DNA from 3 places in the Terribacillus saccharophilus genome. Region 1 is predicted to be linked to each of the others. Evidence: riboswitches for the same ligand, from Rfam matches in the RefSeq annotation. Region 1 holds a riboswitch; each other region holds the start of a gene.

Region 1 (7,651 bases):
AGATGAGGAATACCTATAACATGACTACATAAGGAGGACTAATTATGCTTCAACCAACTTGGAAAAAAGCAATAGCTGCTATCATCACGCTCCTAGTCCCATTTACATTCGCGCTATCATACCAATCAGACAATATATCTGCTGTAACAGCTGAACAAGTAAACGCAGAAAAAAATGAGGCTGCCGAGCAGCCGGAGCTTGATAAAGAACAAATTGAACAGCTGACAGCTGCGTTTATGGATAAAGTCACACAAGACATTGATACAAATTACAAAGTTCTAAATTATAATACGAAGGAAGATTTACTAAAAAGTTTTGACGAAGTGGCTACAAGAGATGTAAGCGGACCGATCGTTGATTTTTATTTCACAGAGGAAGAAGATGGCTTGTACATTCTGCCGACTGAGACTCCAGCTTGGTTCAATCCTGATAATTCATACAAAGAGGAAACAGACTCCGATAAGTATGTTACAATTACACAAAGCAATACCGATGATTTGCACGGTAACTATACAATCGAGATCAAATTCTTGTATGACGGAGGCTGGAAGATAGCAGCAGTCAAATACTTGTAGGTTTGATGTGAAGAAGGCAGTGGGAAGATGATTACGTTCAGAGATTACTACAATAATGAAGTGAAGATGTCTTTCGCCGATCATCCATTTTCTGATCATCCTAAACATGTGTGGGTGATTTGCAGATACGGAAGCAGATGGTTGCTCACACGTCATAAGGATCGGGGATTGGAGTTCCCTGGTGGCAAGGTGGAAAAAGGGGAAACGGCAGAGCATGCGGCTTTGCGGGAAGTAATGGAGGAGACTGGCGGTGTAGTCCAGCAATTGAAGTATGTCGGTCAGTACTTCGTAGCAGGCAAGGCAGGGCATATCGTAAAGAACGTCTATTATGCCATCATCTCAGAACTGAAGAAGAAATCCAATTACATGGAAACATATGGACCGGTTCTGGTCGAAAAGTTCCCTTCCCATCTGGCGCAGCATGCTGAATACAGCTTTATGATGAAAGATAAGGTGCTGCCTAGTGCATTGCATCATATAGATAAGTTTGAAAAGACAATGTAACAAAACTGCCCCGAAGCTAATAACAGCTTTCGGGGCAGTTCTTTTTTTACTTATATAATGGTCCGGCTTGGCGGACGGCATCATCGATGAAATCAAATTTTGAAAAGTTCTGATGGAATTTCACCGAAAGTTCTTGTGCCGTCGATTTGTAAGCGGCTTTGTCTTCCCATGCATTCTCCGGCATAAGTAGCTCTGCTGGGACGTTTGCAATGGAAACAGGAACATGCAGACCGAAAATTGGATCTTGAGTAGTTTCTGTATCACGCAGTTCTCCGCTGAGGGCAGCCTGAACCATGGATCTTGTATAGGCAAGCTTCATACGGGAACCAGTATGGTAGTCTCCGCCAGTCCAGCCGGTATTAACGAGATACACCTCGGCTTGATGTTCACTGATTTTTTCGCCGAGCATCTCTGCATAAACAGAAGGTGCCAGCGGCAGGAAAGGAGCACCGAAGCAAGTCGAGAACGTAGCTTCAGGTTCTGTTACGCCGCGCTCTGTTCCGGCAAGTTTGCTCGTATATCCGCTTAGGAAGTGGTACATCGCCTGTTCGGTTGTTAATTTACTGATTGGCGGCAACACGCCAGTAGCATCTGCGGTCAGGAAAACGATTGTTTTTGGATGACCAGCTAAGCTCTTGGACAGGCTGCCCTTGATGTAATCAATCGGGTAAGCTGCACGCGTATTTTCTGTCACAGAACCATCATCATAGTTACAAATGCCAGCTTCATCAACAGCTACATTTTCAAGAATTGTACCGAATTTGATGGCGCCATGAATTTCTGGCTCTTTTTCAGCTGACAGATTGATGCATTTAGCATAACAGCCGCCTTCAATATTGAAAATGCCATCAGGAGACCAGCCATGTTCGTCATCTCCGATCAGAGGTCTGTTCGGATCAGCGGATAGCGTAGTTTTACCTGTTCCGGATAAACCGAAGAAGAGGGCTGTATCACCATCAGTTCCTACGTTAGCAGAGCAGTGCATTGGCAGGATTTCCTGCTGCGGCAAGAGGAAATTCATTACGGAGAAAATGGATTTCTTCATTTCTCCAGCATATTCCGTACCGCCTATCACGATTACGCGCTGTTTGAAGGAGACGATGACAAATGCTTCTGAATTAGTACCATCGACTAACGGATCTGCTTTTACACCAGGAGCAGAGATGACAGTGAATGCAGGTTTATGTGCAGCCAGCTCATCTTCGCTCGGACGAATGAACAATTGATGAGCAAATAAATTGTGCCAAGCGTATTCATTAATTACTTGTATAGGAAGATGGTAGCGTTCATCAGCTCCGGCAAAACCTTGGAATGAGAATACTTCTTCTTGTGCCTGTAAGTAGTCGACGACTTTACCTAATAAGTGCTCGAATGTTTCTTCGCTGATAGGCTGGTTGACTATTCCCCAGTCTACTTTGTTTTCGGAAAGCTCGTCTTTAACGATGAATTTATCCTTTGGTGAGCGGCCTGTATATTTTCCAGTCGCAGCTCGTAAAGCACCAGTCTTTGTCAAACGAGCTTCCTGGCGGGACAATGCCGCCTCCGTCAGCTGAGCCGCGGATAGGTTTTTTCTTACATTGGATTGGGAGCGCATTTCTTCTAGCGCTGTTAACGCGTGCATCATTCGCATCTGGATCCCGCCTTTTTTTAGAAGTTTTAAATTAGTATAACACATTAAGATATTAATACATACTATTATAAAATGCAATCAATAAGTGCGTGCTTTATTAGTAAATAATCCCGAGAGTTTTAGTCGGTATTTACATGATTTTGTTGACTTCTGGAGGCTGTTCCGATAACATAGTTGCGAACGGAAAACACTCTTATTCAGAGTAGGCGGAGGGACAGGCCCTAAGAAACCCGGCAACCGTCACATTTTGTGAAATGGTGCTCAACCTGAGCAAGGGATACCTTGAACGATAAGAGAGGGAATAAGCCAGCCTTCTGTTATGATGGAAGGTTTTTTTCATGTAACGGCTTAATAACTGAAAAAGAGCAATACTATTGATAGTGCTCTTTCAACCTTCACCCATTATCAAGTTTCTTAATAACATACCTTGGAAAGAGTAAAACTTCCGTATTAATCGTAGTTGAAGGGGGATTTGGCAGAATGACTGCTAATCGTCGATTATTTACCTCAGAATCCGTTACTGAAGGTCATCCGGATAAAATCTGTGACCAGATCTCGGATGCTATATTAGATGAAATCCTAGCTAAAGATCCGAATGCCCGTGTTGCTTGTGAAACGACAGTTACGACTGGTCTTGTACTCGTTGCAGGTGAAATTACAACAAGCGCTTATGTAGATATCCAAAGCATCGTGCGTAAAACAATCAAGGAAATTGGTTATACACGTGCGAAATATGGCTTTGATGCTGATACATGTGCTGTATTGACAGCAATCGATGAGCAATCTCCTGATATTGCAGGCGGTGTCGATCAGGCGCTTGAGGCTCGTGAAGGGCTGATGACGGATGAAGAAATCGATGCAATCGGTGCAGGTGACCAAGGATTGATGTTTGGTTATGCAAGCAATGAAACACCGGAGTATATGCCGCTGCCAATTTCATTGGCGCACCGTCTATCCAAGCAATTGGCGAAGATACGGAAAGATGAAACTGTCGATTACTTGCGCCCGGATGGGAAAACACAAGTAACAGTAGAATATGATGAAAACGATCAACCTGTACGGATTGATACGATTGTCATCTCCACACAGCATCACCCAGAAGTGGAGCAAGTTCAGATTCATTCCGATTTGAAAGAGCTTGTTATCAAACCTGTCGTTCCAGCTGAATTGCTGGATGAGAATACAAAGTACATCATCAACCCGACGGGACGATTCGTTATCGGCGGGCCACAAGGTGATGCAGGTCTGACTGGACGTAAAATTATCGTTGATACGTATGGCGGTTATGCTCGTCACGGCGGCGGTGCATTCAGCGGAAAAGATGCTACAAAAGTAGATCGTTCCGGTGCTTATGCAGCACGTTATGTTGCGAAAAACATCGTGGCAGCAGGTCTTGCTGAGAAATGTGAAGTACAGCTTGCTTATGCGATCGGTGTTGCTGAACCAGTTTCCATCAGTATAGATACTTTCGGAACAGGTAAAGAGTCCGAAGAAGCATTGGTGAAAGCAGTACGTCATTTATTCGACCTTCGTCCTGCCGGCATCATTAAAATGCTGAACCTACGTCAGCCAATCTACAAAGATACAGCTGCATATGGTCACTTTGGACGTACAGATAAAAACTTCCCTTGGGAGCAGACTGACAAAGCAGTACAGCTGGAAAGCTATACATTTGCATAAGCTGCTTGAAGGCAAGAGCGTTAACTTCGCTCTTGCTTTTTTTGTGTCGGCACCCATAATCTCCCTTCAAGAACCGAATTGTTTTATGCTATAATTAATGGCTAGAAGTAATGAAAGAGAGGCTAACATTAAATGTGTGGTTTGATTGGCGTAATCAGAAAAAACGTAAAACAATTAACGCAAGCTGATAAGGATAAATTCAAACAACAGAACAACATCATCACGCACCGCGGTCCGGATGATGAAGGATATTATCATGACGAACATGTCTCATTCGGTTTCCGCCGCTTGAGTATTATCGATATCGAGGCTGGTGTTCAGCCATTAAGCTATGATGATGAAAGAATCTGGATGGTTTTCAACGGGGAAATCTACAACTATGTAGAGCTTCGTGAAGAATTGCTGAAAAAAGGCGCTGAGTTCAAGACAGAATCCGACACCGAGGTCATCGCAGCGATGTACCATACATACGGGACGGAAGCATTCAAAGAGCTTCGCGGTATGTTCAGCATTTTGCTATGGGATAAAGAGAAGAAGACACTTTTCGGAGCACGTGACCCATTTGGTATTAAACCACTCTTCTATAAAGAGACAGATGATGAGATTTTCTTCGCATCTGAGAAGAAGAGCATCACTCTTCTGGAAGAATCAGAGACAGTCGATACAGAAGCGCTGCAGCATTATTTGAGCTACCAGTATGTACCGGAACCGTTCACGATGACAGAAGGTATTAAGAAAGTTGAACCTGGTCATTACTTCGTGAAGCGTGAAGGTGAACCGATAGAATTCCATCGTTACTGGCATGCGACATTCTCACCGAAAATCATGGACAAGCAAGCTTGGATCACTCGTATCCAGGATGTTCTTCATGATTCCGTAAGCAAGCATATGCGAAGTGATGTTCCGGTTGGTTCCTTCCTTTCTGGTGGAATTGATTCTTCCATCATTGTAGCCATTGCGAAGCAATTCAATCCGAATTTGAAGACATTCTCTGTCGGTTTTGAACGTGAAGGATTCTCCGAAGTGGATGTGGCGAAAGAAACAGCTGAGAAACTCGGCGTAGAAAACTATTCCCATATCATTACACCTGAAGAATACTTAGAAAAACTTCCGAAAATCATGTGGCATATGGATGATCCATTGGCGGATCCATCTGCTGTGGCACTTTACTTCGTTGCAAGGGAAGCTAGCAAACATGTAACGGTTGTACTTTCCGGTGAAGGTTCGGATGAACTATTCGGCGGATACAATATCTACCGTGAACCTGAGTCCTTGCGCATGTTCGATAGTATTCCAGGACCTGCAAAAGCACTGCTTGCAAGAGTAGCTAAAATATTGCCTGAAGGTGTACGCGGTAAGAGCTTCCTAGAGCGTGGTACAACACCATTGAAGGATCGTTATATCGGTAATGCTAAAATGTTTGAGGATGCAGACAAGCTGAAGCTTTTGAAAACATACAATGATGCGGTCCACTACCAGCAGATCACAGCTCCATTGTATGAGAATGTGAAAAAAGAATCGCTTGTTGATCAAATGCAGTATATCGACATCCATACTTGGATGCGCGGAGACATTCTCTTAAAAGCAGATAAGATGACAATGGCACATTCACTCGAGCTTCGTGTACCATTCTTGGATAAAGAAGTATTCCGTGTTGCCCGCGAGATTCCGGAAGATTTGAAAATCGCCAACAACACAACGAAGAGCTTACTTCGTGAAGCAGTAGAAGGTATTGTACCGGATCATGTTTTGCATCGTAAAAAACTTGGTTTCCCAGTACCTATGCGTCACTGGCTGAAAAATGAATTGAATGGGTGGGCGAAGACACTCATCCATGAAAGCCAAACAGACCATCTTTTGCATAAAGACTATATCCTGAATCTGTTAGATGCACATTGTCAAGGTAAAGGGGATTACAGCCGTAAAATCTGGACTGTACTTGCCTTCATGCTATGGCATCAGATTTACGTTGAACGTAAGTATGACTTTGCGGAATTCCAAAAAGTCGACAGAGTGGAAAGCAAACTGCAGACCACATAATAAGAAAGCCGTTCCTGTGAGAGGAACGGCTTTTTATATTGTTTCTTTATACTGTTTACTTTTCTTAATATACTCCATTCGTATACGCTCCATGTCTTGGAAATCAGCTTCAGTCAAATCACGTATTACTTTGGCAGGTCTGCCGAATGCGAGTTTGCCGGAAGGAATCGTCTTGCCTGGAGGAACTAGGGAACCTGCGCCTACATAAGCACCGTCCTCGATAACCGCACCATCAAGTACAAGTGACCCCATGCCTACAAGGGAATTCTTTCCGATTGTGCAAGAATGCAGCGTTACTTGGTGACCTATCGTAGCTCCTTGCTTTATAATAAGAGGAAGGTCAGGACTTTGGTGAAGAACACAAAGATCCTGCACATTGGCACCTTCTCCGATTATAACTGGTGAAACATCACCGCGTATCACTGTCTTGAACCAGATACTGGCATCTTTTTTAATCGTGACGTCTCCTGTAATAACGGCGTCAGGAGCTACATAAGCTTCTTTGTGAACATGTGGACGTTTCTTGTCGTATTCGTATATCATTTGAATACTCCCTTCGTTTATGTTCTTATAGAATTAATAGATTTTTTGGAAAGAAGACAATCCCGGATTCGAGGAGCGAAATCACATTATGGCCCAACAAATACCAAAGTCATCAGTTTTACTTATGCATCAAGTATATCGGAAAATATTCCCGGAAGTACATAAAGAATTGGAACTATGGACGCAGCGGGCAGAAGCGATACCGGATCCGGAACTGCGCAAGCAGGCGCTGGAGAGTATTCGGACCAAACGCTTCCATTGTCAGGGCGGGGCTGTATACAGTCTGCTTGCTGGAGATGCGTGGAAGCAAGCGATAAAATTCATTATTGCCTATCAAACTATCAGTGACTATCTTGATAATCTATGTGATCGCAGTACTTCTCTTGACCCAGAAGATTTTCGTCTATTACATCAATCAATGCTCGATGCACTTCAGCCCGGTGAAAAGCTAAAGGATTATTACGCATTACGTGACGAGCGGGAAGACGGCGGATACTTGCACTCACTTGTTTTCACTTGTCAGACCATCCTTAGCAAACAGTCAAATCTGCAAGTTCTGCAGCCGTATTTATTGAAACTTTCCGGTTTATACGGAGATTTACAAGTACACAAGCATGTGGCAAAGGAAGAGCGGATCGAAAGACTGACAACCTGGTTTTCACATCATCAAGAAGAGCAC
Region 2 (7,651 bases), 580 kb from region 1:
ACTGTTGTCGCCGAACCCGCTGTTCAATAGCTATGTCTCCAATGTGTTGCCAGAGCTTGGCGAAGATAATATGAAGCAAGCCACTTTTTATGCTCATATGGATGCTCAGCTGGAAGGCAGAGAGACAATCGAGACACCATTCGAACAAATGGAATATATGCTGCTTGCTTCCGGAGAGGAAAAAGAGCAGCGGTTGGCTGGGATTCAATATAAAGCAAGTCTTGATTTTAAACGGTATATCGATGACAAGCTGGATGAATTCAAGCAAGCTGGGCTTATCTTCAAAGATGTCAGCTTCCGTAAACAGCGTATCGTGAGCAAACAGGAAATTCAGTCCTATTTCTATAGTCTATCCAATACTTTACCTATCTCAAATCGAGCAGAGCTGACGGCAGCTTGGATCGTAGAAAAGCTGCAGCTTTGGGGTGAGTGGGAAACAAGGAAAGATTGGGTGCGGGAAGAAGTAGAGCTGATGGAGAAGGAAGACTATGTCCAAGCCTTTTCCGAGCTTCAAAAGAAAGACCGCACAGAAACGGATGACTTTGAGGAAAACAAACAAGAAGAAGAGATTCTTCGCAAGTGGGTTGTCGAACGGAAGCTTCGCCCGTTGATTAAGAAAGTGCGCAAGCATGCCTTCATCAATGTGAAAAAGTCTTACCTGCGTATGCTGACAGCCGAAAGACGACCGGAAATGCCAGCATCATGGACGGAACTTTATGAAACAACTAAGCAAAATCTCATTCGCAAGTACATGAATTGGGAAGATGTAACGCCATTTGTCTATTTCCGTGATAAGGTACTTGGTGATCGTTCAGATAAAACAATTCGGTATGTGCTTATTGATGAAGCGCAGGATTATTCTGCTTTCCAATTCGCTTATTTACAGCAGGCCTTCCCTAATGCAAGAATGACATTGCTTGGTGATATCAACCAAGCGATACAGGCGCATGCTCTGACTGGGGAAAACGTACTCTCTGGTAATACAGCCGACAGTCATCGAATCGAGCTTTGGCGCAGCTATCGTTCGACAAGACAGATAGTCGACTTCACGAAGGAGCTCCTGGATCACGCTAAGCAAATTCAGCCATTCAACCGGGATGGAGATTTGCCGACGCTGACCAAAGCGAGTGATGATACGGAAAGACGCCGACTAGTCCTGGAGAAAATCCGCTCTTTGCAGGAATCAGGCTATGAAACAATTGCTGTTATCGCTAAGACAAGCAAAGAGAGCAAAGTAGCACATGACTGGATCAAGGAAGAAATGGAAGCTGATCTGATTACAGAGACGACTTCCCAATACAAAAAAGGTTTATCGGTTATCCCAGCTTATTTGGCCAAAGGTATCGAATTCGATGCGGTTATACTGTACGATGTTTCTGATGAGGCGTATGGCCATGAATCGGAGCGCACCTTGCTTTATACAGCATGTACACGTGCGATGCATGAATTGCATATGTACAGTGTCGGTAATTTGAGCCCGTTTATTGAAGCAGCTGCAGATAATACCTATAAAAGTTATTAAAAAAACAGGAATCCACGACGGATTCCTGTTTTTTTAATTTACCATAGACCGATCAGTTTCCACCAAAGTCCGCCAATACCGATCCAGACGATAAGATGGATGATCGAGATGAGGAAGCCAAGTCCCCACCATTTTTGCTGGGTGACGAAGCCTGCGCCAAAGAATACCGGAGCAGGACCGCTGCCATAGTGTGTCAAACAGCCGAACAAGTTACTGAAGAAAGCTAACAGTAGGGCTGACAATAATGGAGGTGCACCAGCTGCTACAACTACTGAAAGGAAGGCTGCATACATAGCACTCACATGCGCTGTGTTACTCGCAAAGAAATAATGGGAGTAGAAGTATACAATCGCTAAGATAAGCAATGCGACAGGCCAGGAAAGTGTGCTTACGACATTCCCCATAATGTCACTGAACCAAGGAACAAGACCAAGTTCGTTCAAGTAGTTGGCCATCATGACAAGGACAGCGAACCATACGAGTGTATCCCATGCACCTTGTTCTTGTTTGATATCAGACCAAGTTAATACCTCTGTCAGCAGTAGAACGACAAGTCCGATGAATGCTGCAGTCGTAGAGCCGATTCCAAAGCTTTCGCCGAAGATCCACAATACAAGGAGAAGCAGGAATACGCCGATCATATACCATTCAGAACGCTTCAGTTTACCCATGCTTTGTAATTTCTCCGTTGCCATTTCAGTAGCCTTCGGTGTCTCCTTGATTTCAGGAGGATACAGCTTAAAGATGACGAAAGGAATAATAATTAAACTAATGATACCGGGCACAATGGAAGCAAGAATCCAGCTTCCCCATGAGATGGATTGTCCAGTAACGCTTTCGGCGGCACTAGCTGCCAATGGGTTTGCTGCCATGGCAGTCAGGAACATCGCGGAAGTTATGCCATTTCCCTGGTAGGATGCAAAAGTCAGGAAGGAACCGATTTTGCGCTCCGTGCCGTCACCGCTTTTAGAACCATAAGAGTTCGATAATGACTGGATGATCGGGAAGATGATCCCGCCTGCACGAGCTGTATTAGATGGCATAGCCGGTGACAAAATTAAGTCACTCCCGATTAAGGAGTAAGATAATCCTAAAGTCTTTTTACCGAATAGACGTACGAACAAATAGGCAATTCTGGATCCGAGACCAGTTTTGATGAAACCTCTGGAAATAAAGAATGCAATAACGATGAGCCAGATTGTACTGTTTGAGAATCCACTCAGCGCTTCCTCTAGACCGAGTGTCTTTGTCAGAACGATAGCCGTCAACGAAAGGATAGCTACACTGCCCATGGGCATCGGTTTAATAATCAGACCGATGATCGTAGCGACGAAGATGGCAAATAAATGCCAGGCTTCTGCTTTAACACCATCTGGTGAAGGGATGAACCAAAGAATTACCCCGATCAATACTGTGATCAGAAGCGGAATCCATTTGACCTCCCGTTTTGGTTTGTTAGATGAATCAGCCATGATGAAGACTCCTTTTGAAAGTAATTAAATTAATAAAACCATAATTATCTTAGCACAAAAATATTGATATGAAAGTGTTCTGTCGATACAGTGCTTGTTTAAAGCTGATTAAAAAAATTTAATAAATCAAACAGATGATAATGATTATAATTTGGTGAAAATAAGCAAAAAAATTACTTCACACAAATTAAGTATCTCAGAGCTACATACCCTGTACATATTTTTAATATGCCAATGTTAATTAAAAAAAATAAATGAGAATAAAAAAAGAATCCGAAAAAATTCGGATTCTGTGTCTAATATTTGTCAATCTCTTGCTAAAAGAGCGTAAACAGCAGCGACATCCTGTTTGCCATAGCCATTCTTTTTCGCTAATGCATACAGTTCTTTAACGCTGTTTGTCATTGGAAGAGGAGCGCCTGCTTCATAAGCTGTTTCGGAAATCTGCTGCAAGTCTTTGTATGCATGCTCCAGAGGGAATTGCGGATCAAAGTTCTGCTGCAGAATCGTATCTCGTTTACCAGCTTGGATATCACTCGTCACTGGTAGAGCGAGCAATACATCCATTAAATGCTCCCGATCAAGACCGACTGCTTCCCCGAAGCTGATTGCTTCAGATAGTCCAGTCAGGGACTGAACAAGCAGCATGTTCACTGCCAGTTTAGTAGATGAGCCATTACCATTGACGCCCATGTGCTGGATGCTTTGTCCCATTTTTTCAAGAAGCGGGGTAATTTCTTTAACATCTTGTTCGTCTCCGCCAACTAGAAAATGCAGTTTACCTTGCTGAGCTGGTGCCTTTGAACCTGATACGGGTGCATCAACAAAACGAATATGATGCGCACGTGCAGCTTCAGCCATTTCTTTTGTGAACGCAGGTTTAACAGTGCTGACATCCACCCATAGACTATTTTCCTTCATGCCGCTGAAAAGGCCATCTTCTCCAGAAGCAACTGCTTTGACAGCAGCTGGATCTGTCAGCATCGTAAATACGATATCTGCTTGTTCTCCGACTTTCTGAGGAGATTCTGCCCAAACAGCACCTTTGTCCAACAGTGTTTGTGCTTTTTCTTTTGTGCGATTATAAACTACTAATTGTTCGCCCTTTTCGAGCAGATTTGCTGCCATGTTTTGTCCCATGATTCCTAATCCGATGAATCCGATCATATGAGCACCATCCTTTTTATTCAGTCAATTCTAGCATACAGAAAAACGGATTGTTTTTAAAAGTCTTTCGCACAGGATATGATACAAAGAAGGAGTGGATAGAATGAAGCTTAGTATATTGGATCAATCCCGAATTAAAGAAGACGGCAATGCGACAGAAGCATTGGAAGAAACAGTGCGGCTGGCGGAGCTCGCTGATCAGCTTGGCTATACGCGTTTATGGGTATCTGAACATCATGCTGGCAGCCTGGCGCATAGCAGTCCCGAACTTCTAATGGCACATCTTGCTGCTAAGACATCTCGTATCCGGATCGGATCAGGCGGTGTTATGCTGTCTCATTATAGTGCCTATAAAGTAGCTGAAAATGCAAGATTGCTCGAAGCACTTCATCCAGGGAGAATTGATCTTGGCATCGGACGTGCCCCTGGTGGGATGCCAGCGGCAAAAAGGGCGCTGCAAGAGCATAAGGCTGTGCCGGAGGATTGGTATGATCGGCAAATACGTGATTTGCTTCATTATTTGGGTATAAGAGAAGAAGAAAAGCATCGGTTCGGAGACTTGGCGGCAATGCCAAACATCAACACTGCTCCGTCTGTCTGGCTGCTTGGCGGCAGTGCTGGCAGTTCGGGTCTTGCTGCATATCATGGAATCGGGTTTGCTTTTGCCCAATTCATACGCGGTGATAAGGATGCAGCGGTGCTGGATGTGTACAAGAAAGCCTTCCGGTTCGGGAATCAGCAGCCGCAAACGATGGTAAGTCTGTTTTTATTCTGTGCCGAGACAACAGAAGACGCAGAAGCTTTGGCCAAAAGCCATGAGGTTGCATCACTGCTTCAGCAACAGGGCAGACCAGTCAAAGGAATGCTGCGTCCGGATAAAGCAGCAGAGTATAAAATGTCTCCTTATGAGAAGGAACTTCTTGAGGACAACCGCCCAACCATGGTAATCGGGACGCCAACTGAGGTGCTGCAGCAGCTTGCAGAGCTGGAAGACTACTACGACGGGGATGTTGAGTTCATGCTCACCAGTCCAGTTTATGAAGAGAAAGCAAGACAGAATGGGTTTCGTCTTTTGATGGAGGCATATAAGCATCGGGCATAGCAGTTATTCTGTTTGAATCAGACACTGCTAATCTGGTATAGTAGGAAGTACAATTCATAAGAAATCTTATAACGAGTGGTGGAGGGAAAGGCCCGATGAAGCCCGGCAACCCACTGCAGGAGGGCAGTCCTGCAGGAAGGTGCTACGACCTGCAGCAAAAGCTGCGTGATAAGATGACGACGGCTGCAATACAGAGCTTCTTCTCATCGAAGAAGCTTTTTTAGTAGAATCGATGTGTCGTTCGGTGGGATTTCCTATGTGCAAAAGGAGTAATAACAATGAAATATGCATACTGGCAGCCAGTTTCTAGCAGCTGGCTGCGTCATGTGGAGGATGGAGGACCGCTAAGCCTGTCAGATGTGCAGAAAACTGCGCATACGGCTGAGAACTTAGGTTTTGATGCGGTCTTCTTGCCTGACACCTACCTATACCAAGGAAAAAATGCTGATCAGCAGCTGAACTTTTGGGAAGCCGCTGGCGCTATTGCAGAGGCAACCGATAAATTGCACATCATGGCAGCAGTCCGGCCAAGCATCGATCAGCCTGTAGAAGCAGCGAGACAGGCAGTAATGATTGATCAAATTAGTAACAGCCGTTTTTCACTAGCGGTCGTTTCTTTCCTGCGCGAAGAGGAGCAAAAACGCCTAGATGGTGATGTTGCGGGATCAGAGGATTTCTATATGCAGACAGAGGAATTCTTTGAAGTGCTGCGCGGAGTTTGGACAGCTAGCAGTTACACATATGATGGCTTGTACTATCAAGTAAACCATGTCGATTATTTACCGGCAGGCAAAAGCAAAGAGATTTCGCCGTTATATGCTGGTGGAGAAAGCGATTATTTGCGGCAGACTATTGCCGAGACATGTGATGCATATGTCATGAAGGGCGGCACCGTACAAGAAGTGGCCAGTATGATCGCTGATATGCAGATCCGCCGTGAAACAGCCGGAAAATCTCCATTTACCGAATTCGGCATGACAGCATATGTTATTTGCCGTGAAACGGAGGAAGAAGCTTACCAGGAATGGGAAAGAATTACCGGCGGAGATTACGAATCATATGTAACAGAGGAAGAGCTGGCACAAAAAAGCAAGATTAGTGACGATGCAGTTTCTGCGAGAGGGCTGCGGCCGCATTTGGTTGGTACCCCGTTACAAATTGCCCAGCGGATACTTGCATACGAACACGCTGGTGTGAGCCTTCTGCTTTTACAATTTTCACCGCATATGCAGGAGATGGTACGATTCGCAAACGAAATCATGCCACTAGTCGAGGAAATGCGCGATAACTCTATCTGATTGGAAATATACGGTAGACAAGCCTGAAGATATCGCTTACATTAGTAAAAAAGGAATAAGTATGGGGGCAAAACATGGAGCTATTGACGATTTTCGATGAGCAGCATCGGGAGCTTGGGGTGAAAGAAAGAGAGGAAGTCCATCGTGATGGAGACTGGCATGAGACTTTTCATTGCTGGTTCGTGGAACATGATGGTACAGAACTATACATTTATCTACAGCAGCGTTCTTTCAATAAAAGCGAATTTCCCGGGAAATACGACATTACCGCAGCTGGTCATCTGGAAAGCGGCGAAACGCCTGTGGTCGGAGGCTTACGTGAAGTGCAGGAAGAATTAGGTGTTACGCTTCAAGAGAGCGATCTTTTTTATAAAGGAATCATTCAAGAAGAATTATTCGCTAAAAATTTAATTGATCGGGAGTTCTGTCACCAATTCTTCTACTATCTAGAGGAACTGCCGGATATCCTTTTAAACGAAGAAGTGGAACAAATCGTACGAATGCGTGTAAATGATCTGGAAAAGCTTGTCGAGGGAAAAGCGGCAAGCGTAGAAGCGGATATTGTTGCGGGAGCACCACGTCAGCGAATCGAGGTAGCCCACGAAGCACTTTGTCCTCATCAGCTTGTTTATTACCGAGAAGTACTCATGATTTGCCGTACATAGTAAAAGGAGCAGCGTAATGCTGCTCCTTTTCTGTGTCCTTAAAAAGCCCAGTTACCATTTACGAAGATGGCTTCCGTTGTTCCATCTGGCGTTTCGCCTGTGATGGATAATTCCCCGGAACCAACCATGAAATCGACATGCGTCAGACTGTAGTTAAAGCCGATTTCCATCAATTCTTCTTTTGATTTATTGCGAGCATCCTTCACGCACATGCCAATTGCTTGTCCAAGAGCCAAATGACAGGAAGCATTCTCGTCGAATAATGTATTGTTGAACACAATTCCAGACTGTGAAATGGGTGATTGGTGCGGTACTAGCGCAACTTCTCCAAGGAATTGTGCCCCTTCGTCAGTTTCTAGCAAGTTCTTCAATGTTTCATAGCCCTTTTCCGCTGTGAAGTCTACCACTTTCCCATTCTCGAAGGT
Region 3 (7,651 bases), 1.5 Mb from region 1:
GTGAGAGAATTACATGGCTCTTCTTGAATTTACTGTTATTAAACAACAACCTACAGCAAACTTTTAGTTTTGCTTAGCTTTCGGATATCCAATGAGAATAGCGATAACTCCGCAGATTCCTACTAGAATTGGATAAATACAGTATGGGATTATACTGATCGGAGATATTCCTGCTACAGTGGCGGCTGCTAAAAATTGGGCGCCATATGGCAACAGACCTTGGATAGAGCTAGAAAAAAGATCTAATATACTAGCTGATTTTTTTGGCTCAATACCATATTTATCAGCAATATTTTTAGCAAGTGGTCCAGTAATCAGTATAGATATCGTGTTATTAGCAGTTGATAGATCTGTAAGACTAACTAGACCTGCTATGCTAAATTCAGCCCCTCTTTTGGATTTAATTCTTCGAGTTGCGAGTTGAAGAAGAAAGTCAATTCCTCCATTAAATTTAATAACCTCAACCATTCCAGCTATTAATATTGCCAGGAAGGCAATTTCATACATGCCGGCCATTCCATCTCCAATTTGTTGAATCAAACTCAGGAAGTGATAGCTTCCATCCAACAATCCAACAGCACCAGCAAGTACAATTCCCAAAACCAAAACAAGGAATACATTTATACCAATTAATGCAAAAACAATAACTAAAATATAGGGTATGATTTTGATCCAACTATAGCTTAAGTGTTCAACTTGTCCAGATTCTCCTAATGTTAAAAAGCCTAAGATAATACATGTTACAATGGCTGCTGGTAACACAATCCAGAAGTTAACTTTAAATTTATCCTTCATCTCTGCGCCTTGTGTTCGAACCGCAGTTATTGTTGTATCCGAAATAAACGATAAGTTATCTCCAAACATAGAACCACCAACAATAGCCCCCATTACTAACGCCATAGAAAAATCGGTCTGTTCGCTAATTCCAACACCAATTGGTGCCAATGCAACTATCGTTCCTACCGATGTACCCATTGACAACGAAATAAAGCAAGCTATTACAAATAAACCTACAACGAGAAGATTTTGAGGTATTAGTGATAAAGTGAGGTTAACAGTAGATTCTACCGCCCCCATACCTTTTGCAACCTCAGAAAATGCTCCCGCTAAAAGAAATATAACAACCATCAACATTACATTTGGATTTCCTGCACCTTTGGTGAAAATATCTACCTTTTTAGTGAGCGATTCTTTTCTATTCATCGCCAAAGCTACACCTGCTGAAATTGTAATAGCTACTATGACAGGGAAGGTATAGAAATCACCTGTAATAATTCCTGATCCAATAAATAAAATTAGAAAAACAACAAATGGGATCAGAGCCCATGGATTTGCCTTCTTCATTGTTCCACCTCTTTTGATATTTACTGCAAAAAAACCTCTTCTTATATTAATTAAGAAGAGGTTTTATAACTATAAAACACTCTTCTTATCTATCAAGCCTCAGCTTTCTGGATTTGGCACAGCAACTTAAAGAATTAAGTTCCGCTGCCGAGATTTCGCGGGGCCAGTCCCTCCATCTCTCTTGATAAGAAGATAATATATTTTTTGGCGCAATAAAGAGGATTATACACACTGCCCATATCTTTATCAACTGATTTTTTGATTTGTATTATTTTATTAATCTATCATAATACCATCCATCATTCGAAGATTGGTGACACCTCAATTATCTGGTTTACTCGTAACACAGAAAAAGTATAATGATAGTGAGATGAACAAATTACAGAAATTGGAGGGATTAAAGTGGCGAAACCAACGCTTTTAGAAGAAAAATTTGAAAGTAAAGAATTGAATAGTTTACTCCAATGGCGTGTTGAACCTCAAAAATGGTTTATTGATACACAGAGCTCTCAATTAGTTTTAAACACTGATCCGAAAACAGATTTCTGGCAAAAGACACATTATGGATTCGAAAATGATAACGGGCATTTTCTTTATATGAAAACCGAAAAGAATTTTAGAATGACCACTAAGGTGAAGGCACAGCCAAATGCAAAGTATGACCATGCAGGGTTGATGATTCGCTATTCAAAGGATGTATGGGTGAAAACTTCTTTAGAATATATAACTAATAGTTTGAGTAAGTTAGGCGTCGTAGTTACAAACCAGGGATTTTCTGATTGGTCAACACAATATGTACAGGATAAAGATATCGACTTATACTTTCGTATATCCAGGATTGCTCAAAACTGTTATATCGATTTCTCATGGGATGGCGAAGAATGGATGCAAATGCGAATTGCTCATTTGGACATTCCGGATGACTCCCCTATTTCAGCTGGATTATTTGCTTGCAGCCCTCAAGGAAAGGATCAAACAGTACGTTTTGATTTTCTTACTATTGAAGAACTATCTTCTGATCCAAACGAAGCTTACTTATAATCGAAACAAATTGTATTCTCATCCTGCTGCCAAATGGCAGCTTTTTTTCGTCCACGAACTTACAGCATCTATGAGAATCGTAGAGCCTTGCCATTTACAAGAAGATGCACTTCTATTATAGTTATTACAGAGTTTATATATCTTTAATTAAAGGAGATGCTAAGATGAATCAAAAATCACAAAAGAAAATCAACAACTTAGAAAATATAGAGAGAGTTCCAGCAGATAAATTATTTGAGCTAATACCTATTAAGAAAGACGACAGCGTTCTGGATCTTGGAGCTGGTACTGGTTATATTTCTCTTTCTATTGCTGATCGTGTGAAAACGGTATTCGCCTTCGATTATGATGAAGATATCCTTAAACACTTGGACACAGTAGCAGAGGAAAGAGATATTACTAACATTAAAACTGTTGCAGGAAACTTTAAAGATATTCCATTAGAAGATCATAATATTGATATAGCTATTGCTTCGATTTCTTTGCATGAAGTTCAGCCCCTTGCAACAGCTTTGAAAGAGATTCACAGAACCTTGAAACACAAAGGCTTGTTCTTATGTATTGAATTAGAAAAGACTGAAGCTTCGACTGGACCGAGAGTTTCTTCTGAAGATATGGAAACTGAAATCCTTGATGCTGGCTTCTCTGTAGTTGATAAAATTTATCCGTCAACTAAAATTGCAAATCAGCCTGTTTATATTATCCTCGCTCAAAAAAGTAAATAAATAAGAACGCAAAGACCGTTACTAGAGCGACTTTTAAAACTAAAGAGAGTAAAAAAGACAGCAATTATTTTAATACGCTGTCTTTTTCACTCTATGTTTCATGCAAATTATCTTATCTAGCTTTGATTTACTCTTAGTGAAAAAACCAAACCTAACTTTTTACTCGCAATCAGTTGGATGATCTGACCGTTAGGCTGCTTTACTTTTTTATACCAGCTGCAAACAAAGGACCATTAACTGTAATGGTTGTCAGGATACGAGCCATTTCTTGAGGAGATTCTTTCCTGCCGCTGTTCAACCATTGTTGAACTACTCCCAACATTGCATTTCCTAAATAAGAAGACAAATATTGTCCTGGAACAAGGAGACTTTCTTCCTTTACAAAAGCAAATGGATTATCACCATAAAGTGTTTCCCACATAAATTCCTTTAGTCTTGCTTGAAATGAGAGGTCCCCTTTTGGACCTAATACAGCTCTCATAATATCGCTATTTTCATTAAGATATTCGAATACAGAAACTGTATGCGGGAATGGCTGCACAGCCGCAGATTCTGTTTTAAGTGAAGTCATAACACTTGGGAATTTTGTTTTTACAATACTGGATAACTCCAGCATAATTTCTTCTTCACACTTCTTCATTAAATCAAATTTGTCTTGATAATGTGCGTAAAATGTTCCTCTATTAATCTTCGCTTTTGTTGTTATATCTTTAACTGTAATTGCCTCGAAGCCTTTTTCATCGATTAACTTTATGAGTGCATCTCGAATGGATTCTTTAGTTCGTATTACCCTTAAATCAATATTACTGTCAGTCATGTAAATTCCTCCTTACTTATCCAACACAATTAGTAAAGGTGTCCCGTAACCAACACATCTACCATATCTGACTATTGTATAGTATCTAATTCCTACATATAATTTAGAACGTAATAAACAACACGGTGTTTATTTATTATTATAAAGTATCCGCTAGGAGGCGTTCAATAATGTTTAGAAACAAACTACTATTCTTATCACCAATAATTGCATTGGTTATAATATTTATTTTTTCTCTGACACTTATTCCATCAGTCCAACCAGAACCAAAAAATCTACCAATTGCAATCGTAAATGAGGATGCAGGTGTTGATATCCCGAATCAGTCAAAACTGAATATGGGTCAATCAATAGTGGAAATGATAAAAGAAAATTCAAAAGTAACAGCAGATCAAGAAGATCCTGCTGTTAAATGGATTGAAGTAAATAACGCTGAGGAAGTCCAAAAAGGATTAACTAACCAAAAATATTATGCAGCTTTGGTTATACCGAAAGATTTTAGTGAAAAGCAGTCTTCCTTACAAACTTCAACGCCTTCATCACCTGAAGTCGAGATATTTATTAATCAAGGTATGAATACAATGGCGTCAACGATGGCAGGACAAATGTTGAATGGAGTTGTAGACAACCTAAATAACACTGTTCGCACACAACTACTAGATGGACTAGAACAACAAGGCGCATCATTATCAACTGAGCAAGCTAAAGTTCTGGCTTCTCCTATTGCAAAGAAAGTCACAAATGTTAATGAAACTGGAACTAATAGCGCAAATGGGAATGCTCCTACTTCTTTATTTCAACCTCTTTGGATTGCTAGTATAGCAAGTGCTGCTATTGTTTTCATCTCTCTTAGAAAAGTAACCACAGCTAATCGAAAAGAGAACTTGGCAGTAAAAGTGGTTCAAATTCTAACAGGTGCGGTTGTAACTCTTGTCGTAGGATTTGGTTTAACTTGGCTAGCTGATAAGATGGTAGGACTTCATATTCCAGACTTTACAAGTACAGCGTTATTCTTATCTATCACATCACTCAGCTTCTTCCTAATGATTTCAGCTGTACTTTCTTTAACAGGACTTAAAGGTATGCCTATTTTTATCCTAATGCTTTTCTTTGGTGCACCATTGCTAGCAATGGCTCCAGAAATGATGTCACCATTTTATCATGACTGGATCTACTCTTGGCTGCCTATGCGATTCATGGTAGAAGGATTACGAGAGCTGCTCTTTTTCCATTCAGGATTAACTTGGAACTCTGTATCTACCCTTGTTTGGATCGGAATAGTGGGTATGGTAGTGATACTGGCATCCGCTTTGAGGTTTAACACAAAAAAAGGACAAATACAAAAGGAAAATAAAAAACAAGCCGTTTCCTAATTGGAAGCGGCTTGTTTTTTAAGAAAAGCAATTATTATAGCTAGATTAATAAACCTTGCATGTAAAAATACTTCTTAAATATCAAGTTTCCTTGTACTGATCCCTTTCACCATTTCTGGATCGCGGTGTGAAAAGAACAGACTTTGTTTTGTATCCAATTCCGTTATGCTAGCAATATCTTCTTTGTTTAATTCAAAGTTAAAGATATCGAAGTTCTCAAGTATTCTTTCCTTACGAACAGACTTCGGAATAGCGACTACTCCTCTTTGTGTCAGCCAACGAAGAATTACCTGAGCAACAGATTTATTATACTTCTCAGCAATTGTGGCCAAGACCTCGTTCTCGAACATGTTATTTTTTCCTTCAGCAAACGGTCCCCAAGATTCTATCTGCACGCCGTTTTCTTTCATGAAGTCATGACTTTCTAATTGCTGGCAGAACGGATGTGTTTCCACCTGATTTACTGCAGGAACGACTTCATTATGAATGATTAAATCAATCAGGCGGTCAGGTTGGAAGTTACTAACTCCTATTGCTTTCACTTTACCTTCCTTATACAGTTCCTCCATTGCGCGCCAAGACCCATGAACATCCCCAAATGGCTAATGAATTAAATACAAATCGAGATAGTCCAGTTGCAATCTATCCAATGATTTGTTGAATGCTTTCTTTGTACTCGCGTAACCAGTATCCTGCACCCAAAGTTTTGTCGTAATAAACAAATCTTCCCTTGCCACACCACTTCGTTTGATTGCTCGGCCCACTGCTTCTTCATTCAAATAAGAGGCAGCCGTATCAATTAGACGATAGCCTGCCATGATAGCATCATAAACAGCTTGTTCACATTCATTTTGATCTTGGATCTGAAATACTCCAAATCCTAGGACAGGCATTTCCACACCGTTGTTTAATTTTACTTTTTGCATATAAGATCCTCCTAACTCAAACTTTGTTCCATTATATCTGTCTTTATATACCACCCGATTCCTTTATTATGCATTAGTTGATTACTAAGCAGGTATCCCATTCGTGTCAGATAAATGCCTAATCCTCCCACCCAACTCCACTAGTATTAAACAAATTAAAAAGACACTCACAGGAGTGTCCCAGATTGTAATATTGAGGTTAAGAAACTATTGTAAGATCACCAATTAAGTCACTAAAATCATGATTAATGATCTCGACTAATTTAAATTCCTTGTTCTCATATTCAAATTTTAAAATACAGCAATTCCCGATTTTATTTTGCTGTACGATAGTACTTGTATGTTCCCAATATCTCATAAAATTCCGGCATGCTGCCCCATGAGATACGGCTAACACAACTTCGTTATCTTCTTCCATGATTTTTTGACAAGCAGCTGCCATTCTTTCTTGCAATTCTTTTTGATCTTCACCACCATACTTCACAAAGAAATCATTATAAGGCAGCGGCGGATTCAAATCCTCACTTTCCCCTTCAAACGTTCCGAAATTCCATTCCTTTAATCCTTTTAATCTTGTATATGGCATATCTGTTACTAGTTCTAACGTGTCACTTGCCCTTTCGGACGTCGAACTGTATGCATTATCGAAAATAATATTGCGCTCTTTAAAATACTTACCAGCAGTCTCTGCTTGTTTGACTCCTAATTCTGTCAGTGGTGAATCGCACCACCCTTGGACTTTCTTTCTTTGGTTAAACAATGTTTGTCCATGCCTCATTAGATATAATGTCTTTTTCATCTGTATCCTCCCTTGCACTGTTAGAAGAATATTGAGATACAAAATGCACTTCAATGCACTCAGATTCGGTTACCTTTTATTCTTATTTAGAATAAGAACTATAAATACCAATTAAAAGTCATTCTATAGTGTTTCAAGTTGAATCATGCAGTTCGTTCTTTTACGAAGAAAAAAGAACGCTACGAATACTCTTGCGTTCCTTTTTATACAATCATTATTTTAAAAATGTACTCTTACAGTAGTGTTTGAGGATGTGATAGCAATTACTATTCATCTAAAAGGAAACTCTTTAAAGTGTCAAAAGTAACATGCTCATCACACCCATTTACCATCAGCATGATTTCGTCACCATCCTTCACATTCAAATCCATCACTCTCATAAGCTTTTTTCCATCACTGGATATTCCGCTTTTAGAAAGAATTACATCACTAGTAAAGGAACACGCTTTATCAACAAATAGTGCAGTGTTCCTTGCTTGCAATCCTCGGTGAAGTTTCACTGTTACCTTTGTGACCAGCATGGTTTCCACCTTCCTTAGGATATTTCTGTAATTATGCCAAGCTGAACAGCCGCTTATTTCGTATTAAAAAGGATGTCCCAAAGCCGAACAACGGGACATCCTCTA

What was found. A riboswitch is a leader RNA that binds a small molecule or an ion and turns the genes downstream of it on or off. The one in region 1 is predicted to bind S-adenosylmethionine.
Region 2: it holds a riboswitch for S-adenosylmethionine, as region 1 does, so the genes downstream of both, GZ22_RS14115 (LLM class flavin-dependent oxidoreductase) here and metK (methionine adenosyltransferase) in region 1, are expected to answer to the same signal.
Region 3: it holds a riboswitch for S-adenosylmethionine, as region 1 does, so the genes downstream of both, GZ22_RS09690 (Na+/H+ antiporter NhaC family protein) here and metK (methionine adenosyltransferase) in region 1, are expected to answer to the same signal.

What each region holds. Positions count from the first base shown of each region.
Region 1 is NZ_CP008876.1:3,395,937-3,403,587, forward strand. Features, by position in the region: gene GZ22_RS16910 (hypothetical protein) at 45-575, shown strand; gene ytkD (RNA deprotection pyrophosphohydrolase) at 603-1,079, shown strand; gene pckA (phosphoenolpyruvate carboxykinase (ATP)) at 1,126-2,703, opposite strand; SAM riboswitch class I at 2,900-3,005, shown strand; gene metK (methionine adenosyltransferase) at 3,190-4,389, shown strand; gene asnB (asparagine synthase (glutamine-hydrolyzing)) at 4,522-6,429, shown strand; gene GZ22_RS16935 (gamma carbonic anhydrase) at 6,463-6,972, opposite strand; gene GZ22_RS16940 (tetraprenyl-beta-curcumene synthase family protein) at 7,061-7,651, shown strand, end outside.
Region 2 is NZ_CP008876.1:2,814,460-2,822,110, forward strand. Features, by position in the region: gene helD (RNA polymerase recycling motor HelD) at 1-1,522, shown strand, start outside; gene GZ22_RS14100 (anion permease) at 1,561-2,994, opposite strand; gene GZ22_RS14105 (NAD(P)-dependent oxidoreductase) at 3,301-4,161, opposite strand; gene GZ22_RS14110 (LLM class flavin-dependent oxidoreductase) at 4,265-5,263, shown strand; SAM riboswitch class I at 5,327-5,438, shown strand; gene GZ22_RS14115 (LLM class flavin-dependent oxidoreductase) at 5,542-6,561, shown strand; gene GZ22_RS14120 (NUDIX hydrolase) at 6,636-7,226, shown strand; gene GZ22_RS14125 (aminopeptidase) at 7,265-7,651, opposite strand, start outside.
Region 3 is NZ_CP008876.1:1,901,415-1,909,065, forward strand. Features, by position in the region: gene GZ22_RS09690 (Na+/H+ antiporter NhaC family protein) at 64-1,344, opposite strand; SAM riboswitch class I at 1,427-1,535, opposite strand; gene GZ22_RS09695 (DUF1349 domain-containing protein) at 1,747-2,385, shown strand; gene GZ22_RS09700 (class I SAM-dependent methyltransferase) at 2,550-3,110, shown strand; gene GZ22_RS09705 (TetR/AcrR family transcriptional regulator) at 3,310-3,927, opposite strand; gene GZ22_RS09710 (YhgE/Pip domain-containing protein) at 4,098-5,300, shown strand; partial or broken gene GZ22_RS09715 (aldo/keto reductase) at 5,375-6,226, opposite strand; gene GZ22_RS09720 (histidine phosphatase family protein) at 6,426-7,025, opposite strand; gene GZ22_RS09725 (HPr family phosphocarrier protein) at 7,292-7,546, opposite strand.